DNA from 2 places in the Streptomyces sp. NPDC093018 genome. Region 1 is predicted to be linked to the other one. Evidence: riboswitches for the same ligand, from Rfam matches in the RefSeq annotation. Region 1 holds a riboswitch; the other holds the start of a gene.
The links. A riboswitch is a leader RNA that binds a small molecule or an ion and turns the genes downstream of it on or off. The one in region 1 is predicted to bind S-adenosylmethionine.

Region 1 (4,397 bases):
CCGTCACCGGTACGTACGACCTGATCGCCATGGTGCGGGTGCGGGAGCACGAGGACCTGGCCGATGTGATCCCCGGGCGGATCAGCAGGATCCCCGGCGTCGAGGCGACGGACACGCATGTGGCGTTCCGGACGTACTCGCAGCACGACCTGGAGGCGGCCTTCGCGATCGGCCTGGACTCTTGACCGCTCGCCGAAAGCCGCCTCACCGGCCGGCCGATCGCTTTACGCCACCGGCACGCAGCGCCCCTCCTCCGTGCGGTACGTCCACTTCGCACCCTCCGTCACCAGCTGCCGTACGGCCGTGACGAAGCGGTCCACATGCTCGTCCGGGGTGCCCGCGCCGAAGCTCGCGCGGATGGCGTTCAGGGACGGGGCGCCGCACTCGGCGGGGGTCTCGGGGGCCGTGCCCAGCAGGGTGCGCAGCAGCGGGTGGGCGCAGAAGAGGCCGTCGCGGACGCCGATGCCGTACTCGGCGGAGAGCGCGGCCGCGAAGTGGGAGCTGTTCCAGCCGTCCACCACGAAGGAGAGCACCCCGACCCGCGGCGCGTCGTCCCCGAACAGGGAGAGCACCCTGACCTGCGGGATCTCGGCGAGTCCGGTGCGCACCCGGTCGATCAGATACTGCTCGCGGGCGACCAGCGCGTCCCAGCCGGCCTCGGTGAGGGCCTGGCAGGCGGAGGCGACGGCGTAGGCGCCGATGACGTTCGGGGAGCCCGCCTCGTGCCGGGCGGCGCTCTCGTGCCACTCCACCTCCACGCCCCCGTCCGCGCGCCGGGCGACCCTGCGGCTGGCGCCGCCGCCCGCGAGGTACGGCTCGGCGTCCCGCAGCCAGTCCGCGCGCCCGGCCAGCACGCCCGCGCCGAACGGGGCGTACAGCTTGTGCCCGGAGAGGGCGACCCAGTCGACGTCCAGGTCGGCGAGGGAGACCGGGTGGTGCGGGGCCAGCTGGGCGGCGTCCAGGACGATCCGGGCGCCGTGGGCGTGCGCGGCGGCGGCCAGCTCGCGCACCGGCCACAGTTCGCCGGTGACATTGGAGGCGCCGGTGACGCAGACCAGGGCCGGGCCGTACGGGTCCCGGTCGGCGAGGGCCCGCTCCAGCGTCTCGACGGCCTCCCGGGGGCTGCGCGGCGCGTCCAGGTAGGTGACCCGGTCGTCCCGCCAGGGCAGCAGCGAGGCGTGGTGCTCGGTCTCGAAGACGAAGACCCGGCAGTCGGCCGGGACCACCCGGGCCAGCAGATTCAGCGAGTCGGTGGTCGAGCGGGTGAAGACCACCTGGTCGTCGGCGCGGCAGCCGAGGAACTCCGCGACCGTGCGACGGGCCTTCTCGAACAGGTCGGTGGAGAACTGGGAGAGGTACCCGGCACCCCGGTGGACGCTGCCGTAGTACGGCGCGTAGGCGGCGACGTCGTCCCAGACGCGCTGGAGGGCGGGGGCGCTGGCCGCGTAGTCGAGGGCCGCGTAGGTGATGGTGCCGCCGGTGACGAGCGGCACGGTGACATCTCGCCCCAGAACGGGCAGCGGGGTGGAAATCGACGGGTCGACGGCAACGGCGGAGACAGACATGGGGAACTCCCGTGAGAACGCACGCCAAAGGAGGCGTACGGAAGAAAGGTGAAAGGGGTGCGCGGAGGCGGGGCTCGGCGGCCCTAGCGCATTCGCTTGCTCACGGGAGGCTCCCTCGACCGACCAGGACCCCTGGCCCGGCGCTGTCAACAGCGCCCGAGGGGTCCGCGCTTGCCGTAGACCTCGCTGCCTACGACCTGGTCCTCACCCGGGGCACCCCGCCACGGACGGAGGGTTGCCGGACAGTCGGCCGGGGCCTCATGACTGTCACTCATGACCTGACAGGGAACGTACGCGAAAAGATCGATGTCCCGCAACCCGTGTCCGGATCGCGGGACGATCAGTCGTATCAGCCTGTGGCCGTCAGGCGTTGCTGGCGGCCACCCAGCGCTCCAGGGTGCGCTTGGCCGCGCCCGAGTCGATGGACTCGGCGGCCTTCGCCATCCGGTCGCGCAGCTGCTCGGTGAGCGGGGCGTCGGTCGGCTCCAGGGCCACGAGGGCCGCCGCCGAGTTCAGCAGCACCGCGTCGCGTACGGCCCCCCGCTCGCCGTCCAGGACCCGGCGGGCGACCTCCGCGTTATAGGCCGCGTCCGCGCCGCGCAGGGCCTCCAGGGGGACCGGCTCGATGCCGACGTCGCGCGGGTCGAAGACCTCCTCGGAGACCTTGCCGTCGCGCACCACCCACACCCGGGAGGTGCCGGTGACGGTCAGCTCGTCCAGGCCGTCGTCGCCGCGGAAGACCAGCGCGGAGTTGCCGCGCTCGGCGAAGACCCCGGCCACCACGGGCGCCATGCGCGGGTCGGCGACGCCCACCGCCTGGGCGCGCACCTTCGCCGGGTTGGTCAGCGGGCCGAGCACATTGAAGGTCGTACGGATGCCCAACTGGCCGCGGGCGGCGGCGACATGGCGCAGCGAGGGGTGGAACTTCACCGCGAAGCAGATGGTGATGCCGGCCTCCTCGGCGACCTCGGCGACCCGCTTCGGGGTCAGCTGGAGGTTGATGCCCAGCTTCTCCAGGACGTCGGAGGAGCCGGAGGCGGAGGAGGCGGCGCGGTTGCCGTGCTTGACGACCTTGGCGCCGGTGCCCGCGACCACGATCGAGGACATGGTGGAGATGTTCACCGTCTTGGCGCCGTCGCCGCCGGTGCCGACGATGTCCACGGCCGGGCCGGGCACCTCGATCACGTTCGCGTGCGCGTACATGGTGCGCACCAGACCGGAGATCTCCTCGACGGTCTCGCCCTTGGCGCGCAGCGCCACCATGAACCCGGCGATCTGGGCGTCGGTCGCCTCGCCCCGCATGATCAGGTCCATCGCCCAGGCGGTGTCGTCCGCGGACAGGTTCTGGCCGGTCAGCAGGCCGTTCAGCAGGGCGGGCCAGGAGCGGGCCGCCGCGGTGTCGCCTCCGGCGGGGGTCACAGCGCTCATCAGCCGCTCCTTGTCGTACACAGGGGTGGAAACTCGTACACCACCTTATCGAGCCCCGGGCACGGGGAAGGGCCCCGTCCGGCTCGCGGACGGGGCCCCTCTGTGGCGTGGCGACGCGGGGATCAGTGGTGGCCGTGGCCGCTCGTGATCTCCTTGTACTCCTCGGAGGTCGGCTTCGGGATCTGGTTGTCCTCGCCGTAGTAGGCGTTGGACAGCTTCGCCCGGAGCTTCTCGGACGCCGTCACCTTGCGCTCGACACCGTTCTCGTCGACCGCGGGGCCGATCTCGGCCGGCGCGTACTGCGTGTGCGTGGTGAGGGTGTGCAGCTGCTCCTGGCTGAGCGGCTCGTGCACCTCGATGAACTCACCGTGCGGCAGCCGCTTGATGATGCCGGTCTCGCGACCGTGCAGCACCTTGTCGCGGTCGCGGCGCTGGAGGCCGAGGCAGATCCGCTTGGTGGCGATGAACGCGATGACCGGACCGACGAAGAAGAAGATCCGCACGAACCAGGTCACGGCGTTGATCGACAGGTGGAAGTGGGTGGCCCACAGGTCGTTGCCACCACCGACCAGCGTGATCATGTACATCGTCACCCAGGCGACACCGAGACCCGTACGGGTCGGGGCGTTGCGCGGGCGGTCCAGGATGTGGTGCTCGCTCTTGTCGCCGGTGATCCAGGACTCGATGAACGGGTAGGCCGCCATCGCGCCCAGCACCACACCGAAGAGGACCAGCGGGATGAACACGCCCAGGACCAGGGTGTGGCCCCAGAAGTTGATCTCCCAGCCCGGCATGAAGCGGATCAGACCCTCGGCGAAGCCCATGTACCAGTCGGGCTGGGCGCCGGTGGAGACCTGGTCGACCCGGTAGGGGCCGATGGCCCAGATCGGGTTGATCTGCGCGACCGCGGCGATGGCCGCGATGACACCGAAGACCAGGAAGAAGAAGCCTCCGGCCTTGGCCATGTAGACCGGCAGCAGCGGCATGCCGACGACGTTGTTGTTGGTCTTGCCCGGACCCGCGAACTGCGTGTGCTTGTGGTAGAAGACCAGGATCAGGTGCGCCACCATCAGGCCGAGCATGATGCCCGGCAGCAGCAGGATGTGGATCGAGTAGAACCGGGCGACGAAGTCGTGGCCGGGGAACTGACCGCCGAAGAGGAAGTACGAGATGTACGTGCCGACGATCGGCATGGACAGGATCGCACCCTCGGTGAAGCGCACACCGGTGCCGGAGAGCAGGTCGTCCGGGAGCGAGTAACCGGTGAAACCGGTGAACATGCCGAGGACGAACAGCAGGAAGCCGAACAGCCAGTTGATCTCACGCGGCTTGCGGAACGCGCCGGTGAAGAACACACGCATCATGTGCACGAACATGCCGGCGAGGAAGATCAGCGCGGCCCAG
Region 2 (4,397 bases), on a different contig from region 1:
GGTGTGGTTCTTCTCCAGGTCCTCGATGACCTCGCCGAGGGTGGTGCCCTCGGCGGCGACCTCGGCCTGTCCGCCGGTGTAGGTGCGCAGGATGGTGGGGATGCGAACGGTCACGCTCATGCGAGGCCAGCCTCTCGGAAGGAGTCCAGGTTCGGGCGGATGGTGGCGGTCAGGCCAGTGCCGGCCACCGCGTCGAGGGTCTTGAGACCGTCGCCGGTGTTGAGGACGACGGTGCTCTTCGCCGGGTCGAGCGCCCCGCTCTCGATCAGCTTCCGGGTGACGCCGACGGTCACCCCGCCGGCCGTCTCGGCGAAGATGCCCTCGGTGCGGGCCAGCAGCTTGATCGCGTCCACCACCTGCTCGTCCGTCACGTCCTCCACCGCGCCGCCGGTGCGCCGGGCGATGTCCAGGACATAGGGGCCGTCGGCCGGGTTGCCGATGGCGAGGGACTTGGCGATGGTGTTGGGCTTCTGGGGCCGTACGACGTCGTGGCCCGCCTTGTAGGCCGTCGACACCGGCGAGCAGCCCTCGGCCTGGGCGCCGAAGATCTTGTACGGCCGGTCCTCGACCAGCCCCAGCTCGATCAGCTCCCGGAGACCCTTGTCGATCTTGGTGAGCTGGGAGCCGGAGGCGATCGGGACCACGATCTGGTCCGGCAGCCGCCAGCCGAGCTGCTCGCAGATCTCGTACGCCAGGGTCTTGGAGCCCTCGGCGTAGTACGGCCGCAGATTCACGTTGACGAAGCCCCAGCCCTCGCCGGCCGGGTCGCCGATCAGCTCGGAGCAGAAGCGGTTCACATCGTCGTAGTTGCCCTCGATGCCGACCAGCTCGCCGCCGTAGACCGCGGCCATGACGACCTTGCCCTGCTCCAGGTCGTGCGGGATGAACACGCAGGAGCGCAGCCCGGCGCGGGCGGCGGCGGCGCCGACGGCGCCGGCCAGGTTGCCGGTGGAGGAGCAGGACAGCGTGGTGAAGCCGAAGGCGCGGGCCGCCTCCAGGGCTTGGGCGACGACCCGGTCCTTGAAGGAGTGGGTCGGGTTGCCGGAGTCGTCCTTGACGTACAGACCGCCGGTGACGCCCAGCTCGCGGGCCAGGTTGTCGGCCTTGACCAGCTTGGTCCAGCCCGGGTTGATGTTCGGCTTGTCCGCGACATCGGCCGGGACCGGCAGCAGCGGGGCGTAGCGCCAGATGTTGGCGGGGCCGTCCTCGATCCGCTTGCGCAGCTCTTCGGTGTCGTAGGCGGAGAAGTCGTAGGCGATCTCCAGCGGGCCGAAGCATTCCTCGCAGGCGAAGACCGGGCCGAGCGGGACGCGGTGGCCGCATTCGCGACAGCTGAGGGCGGCGGCGGGGCCGAGATCGACGGTGGAGGTACCGGAGGTGGCAACTGTCTGCACAGCCATGAGAGGCGAGGCCCTTTCTCCTCATCTTCCTCACGACGCACTTCGCCGTGAGACGGATTTGGCACCTTCCCTAGCCGGGAGCCTCGCTGTGATGAGAACGAGAACCGACTGGAGGGTTGCCGGGGCTTCATCGGGCCGTGTCCCTCTGCCCCTCTGGATGAGCGGTATTCGATTGTGTCCGCAGTGCTGCGGTGTGTCCGCGCGCGACCCCCGACATGCGATGGTCATCGGCGTTGCTCAAGACTGTAACCGAAGGCCTGGAGAGTTGAGATAGTCGTCCGTACCGCGAGACGAGCCGCGAGACGAGCGTGAGGAGCCGGGGACCGTGCTGGAAGAAGTCGAGCGCTGGATGGGCAACCGCTCCTGGTCCGTGCGCGATCGGCCGGCGCACCAGGTCCTGGCGGCGAAGGGGCGCACCGGCCAGACCATCAGCGTGGTGCTGCCCGCGCTCGACGAGGAGGAGACCGTCGGCGAGATCGTCGCGGTGATCCGGCGCGATCTGATGGAGCGGGTGCCGCTCGTCGACGAGGTCCTGGTGATCGACTCCGGCTCCACCGACCGCACCTCCGAGGTCGCCGCCGCGGCGGGCGCGCGGGTGGTGCACCGGGACGCGATCCTGCCCCGGATACCCGCGGTGCGGGGCAAGGGCGAGGTGCTGTGGCGCTCGCTGCTGGTCGCCACCGGGGACATCATCTGCTTCATCGACGCGGACCTGCGGGAGTTCTCCTCCGACTTCGTCCTCGGCATCGTCGGCCCGCTGCTCACCGAGCCGGACGTCCAGCTGGTGAAGGCGATGTACGACCGTCCGCTCGCCGGTACGGCGGGGCAGGGCGGCCGGGTCACCGAGCTGATGGCGCGCCCGCTGCTGAACATGCACTGGCCGCAGCTGGCGGGCTTCGTGCAGCCGCTGGGCGGGGAGTACGCGGCCCGGCGCTCGCTGCTCGAACAGCTGCCGTTCCCGGTCGGGTACGGGGTGGAGCTGGGCATGCTGGTGGACGCGCTGCACCTGGTGGGCCTGGACGCGCTGGCCCAGGTGGACGTCGGGGTGCGCAAGCACCGGCACCAGGACGGGCAGGCGCTCGGCCGGATGGCGGCGGCCATCTACCGCACGGCCCAGCTGCGGCTGGCCCGCGGCCATCTGGTGCGCCCCGCGCTCACCCAGTTCGAGCGGGGGGTCTCCGGCTTCGAGCCGCGTACCTACGCGGTGGACACCGAGGAGCGGCCGCCGATGACCGAGATCGCGGAGTACGCCCGCCGCCGGGTGGCGTGAAAGCGCAGGTACGGCCCGCTGCGGCGGCGTTCCGGGCGGGTCCGTTGGTTTGAGGGTTTCCGGGCCGGGCTAGGTTCTGGACCATGGCTTCCACGCACGGTGCTGAGGTGCTGGTCGCGTCCAATCGCGGCCCGGTTTCGTACGAGACGGGCGAGGACGGTTCGCTGCGCGCCAAGCGGGGCGGCGGCGGGCTGGTCTCGGGCCTGTCGGCGATCGGCCCGGAGACGAACGCGGTCTGGGTGTGCGCCGCGCTGGGCGACGGCGACCGGGCGGCCGTGCGCCGCGCCGAGGGCGGGCTGCTGCCGGAGGCGGACACCGGCGGGCAGCGGGTGCGGATGCTGGACATCGACCCGGAGGTCTTCGCCGCCGCGTACAACGGGATCGCCAACTCGGTGCTCTGGTTCGTGCACCACATGCTCTACCAGACCCCGCTGGAGCCCGTCTTCGACGCGGAGTTCCGGCGGCAGTGGGCGGCGTACGAGGCGTACAACCGGGCGTTCGCGAACGCGCTGGCCGAGGAGGCGGGCGAGGGCGCGGCGGTGCTGATCCAGGACTACCACCTGGCGCTCGCCCCGCGGATGCTCCGCAGGCTCCGGCCCGATCTGCGCATCGGCCACTTCTCGCACACGCCGTGGGCACCGGCGGAGTACTTCCGGCTGCTGCCGGACGACATCGCGGCGGAGCTGCTCACCGGGATCCTCGGCGCGGACCGGGCGGCGTTCCTGACCCGGCGCTGGGCGGACGCGTTCACCGAGTGCTGCCACGCGGTGCTGGGGCCCGGGATCCCCGCCGGTACCCGGATCGGGGTGCACGGCCTGGGCGCGGACGCCGACTTCCTGCGCGAGCGGTCCCACCGGCCGGACGTGGCCGAGCGGATGGCGGCGCTGCGGGCGGAGATCGGCGAGGGCCGCCGGACGATCGTGCGGGTCGACCGCACCGAGCTGTCCAAGAACATCGTGCGCGGGCTGCTGGCGTACCGGCAGCTGCTGGACGAGCACCCCGAGTGGCGGGAGAAGGTCGTACACGTCGCGTTCGCGTACCCCTCCCGGCAGGACCTCGCCGTGTACCGGGAGTACACGGCGGAGGTGCAGCGGGTCGCGGAGGAGATCAACTCGGCCTACGGGACGCCGGGTTGGATCCCGGTGGTGCTGCATGTGAAGGACGACTTCGCCCGCTCCCTGGCCGCGTACCGGCTGGCCGACGTGGCGCTGGTCAACCCGATCCGGGACGGCATGAACCTGGTCGCCAAGGAGGTCCCGGTCGTCTCCGACGAGGGCTGTGTGCTGGTGCTCTCGCGGGAGGCGGGGGCGCACGAGGAGATGGGCGAGGACGCGCTCACGGTCAACCCGTACGACATCACGGGCACCGCCGAGACCCTGCACACGGCGCTGACCATGCCGGCCGAGGAGCGGGCCGAGCGCTCGAAGCGGCTGGCCGCGGCGGGCACGGCGCTGCCGCCGGCCCGGTGGTTCCTGGACCAGCTGCGCGCCCTGGACGATCAGTCCAGCTGAGCCGCCAGCGCGGTGAGGAGCCCGACGACGCCCTCGGGGCCGTCGACCACCAGGTCCGCCCGCTCGGCCAGTTCGGTGACCTCCGTGCTGCCGCTGCACACGAGGAGTCCCGGGGTGCCCTCGGAGCGGAGCTTGTCGACGGCGGCGTAGGCGGGGAGGTCGCCGAGATCGTCGCCGGCGTAGAGGACGGAGCCGGCACCGGTCTCGCGGAGGTAC

Region 2: it holds a riboswitch for S-adenosylmethionine, as region 1 does, so the genes downstream of both, thrC (threonine synthase) here and AB0N90_RS08705 (aminotransferase class V-fold PLP-dependent enzyme) in region 1, are expected to answer to the same signal.

What each region holds. Positions count from the first base shown of each region.
Region 1 covers NZ_JBFBFF010000003.1:304,951-309,347, reverse strand. Annotated here, with positions in the region: gene AB0N90_RS08710 (Lrp/AsnC ligand binding domain-containing protein) at 1-185, shown strand, start outside; gene AB0N90_RS08705 (aminotransferase class V-fold PLP-dependent enzyme) at 225-1,565, opposite strand; SAM riboswitch class IV at 1,728-1,844, opposite strand; gene trpD (anthranilate phosphoribosyltransferase) at 1,929-2,993, opposite strand; gene AB0N90_RS08695 (cytochrome bc complex cytochrome b subunit) at 3,116-4,397, opposite strand, start outside.
Region 2 covers NZ_JBFBFF010000014.1:142,770-147,166, forward strand. Annotated here, with positions in the region: gene AB0N90_RS27550 (MoaD/ThiS family protein) at 1-120, opposite strand, end outside; gene thrC (threonine synthase) at 117-1,400, opposite strand; SAM riboswitch class I at 1,419-1,564, opposite strand; gene AB0N90_RS27560 (glucosyl-3-phosphoglycerate synthase) at 1,726-2,670, shown strand; gene AB0N90_RS27565 (trehalose-6-phosphate synthase) at 2,754-4,181, shown strand; gene otsB (trehalose-phosphatase) at 4,169-4,397, opposite strand, start outside.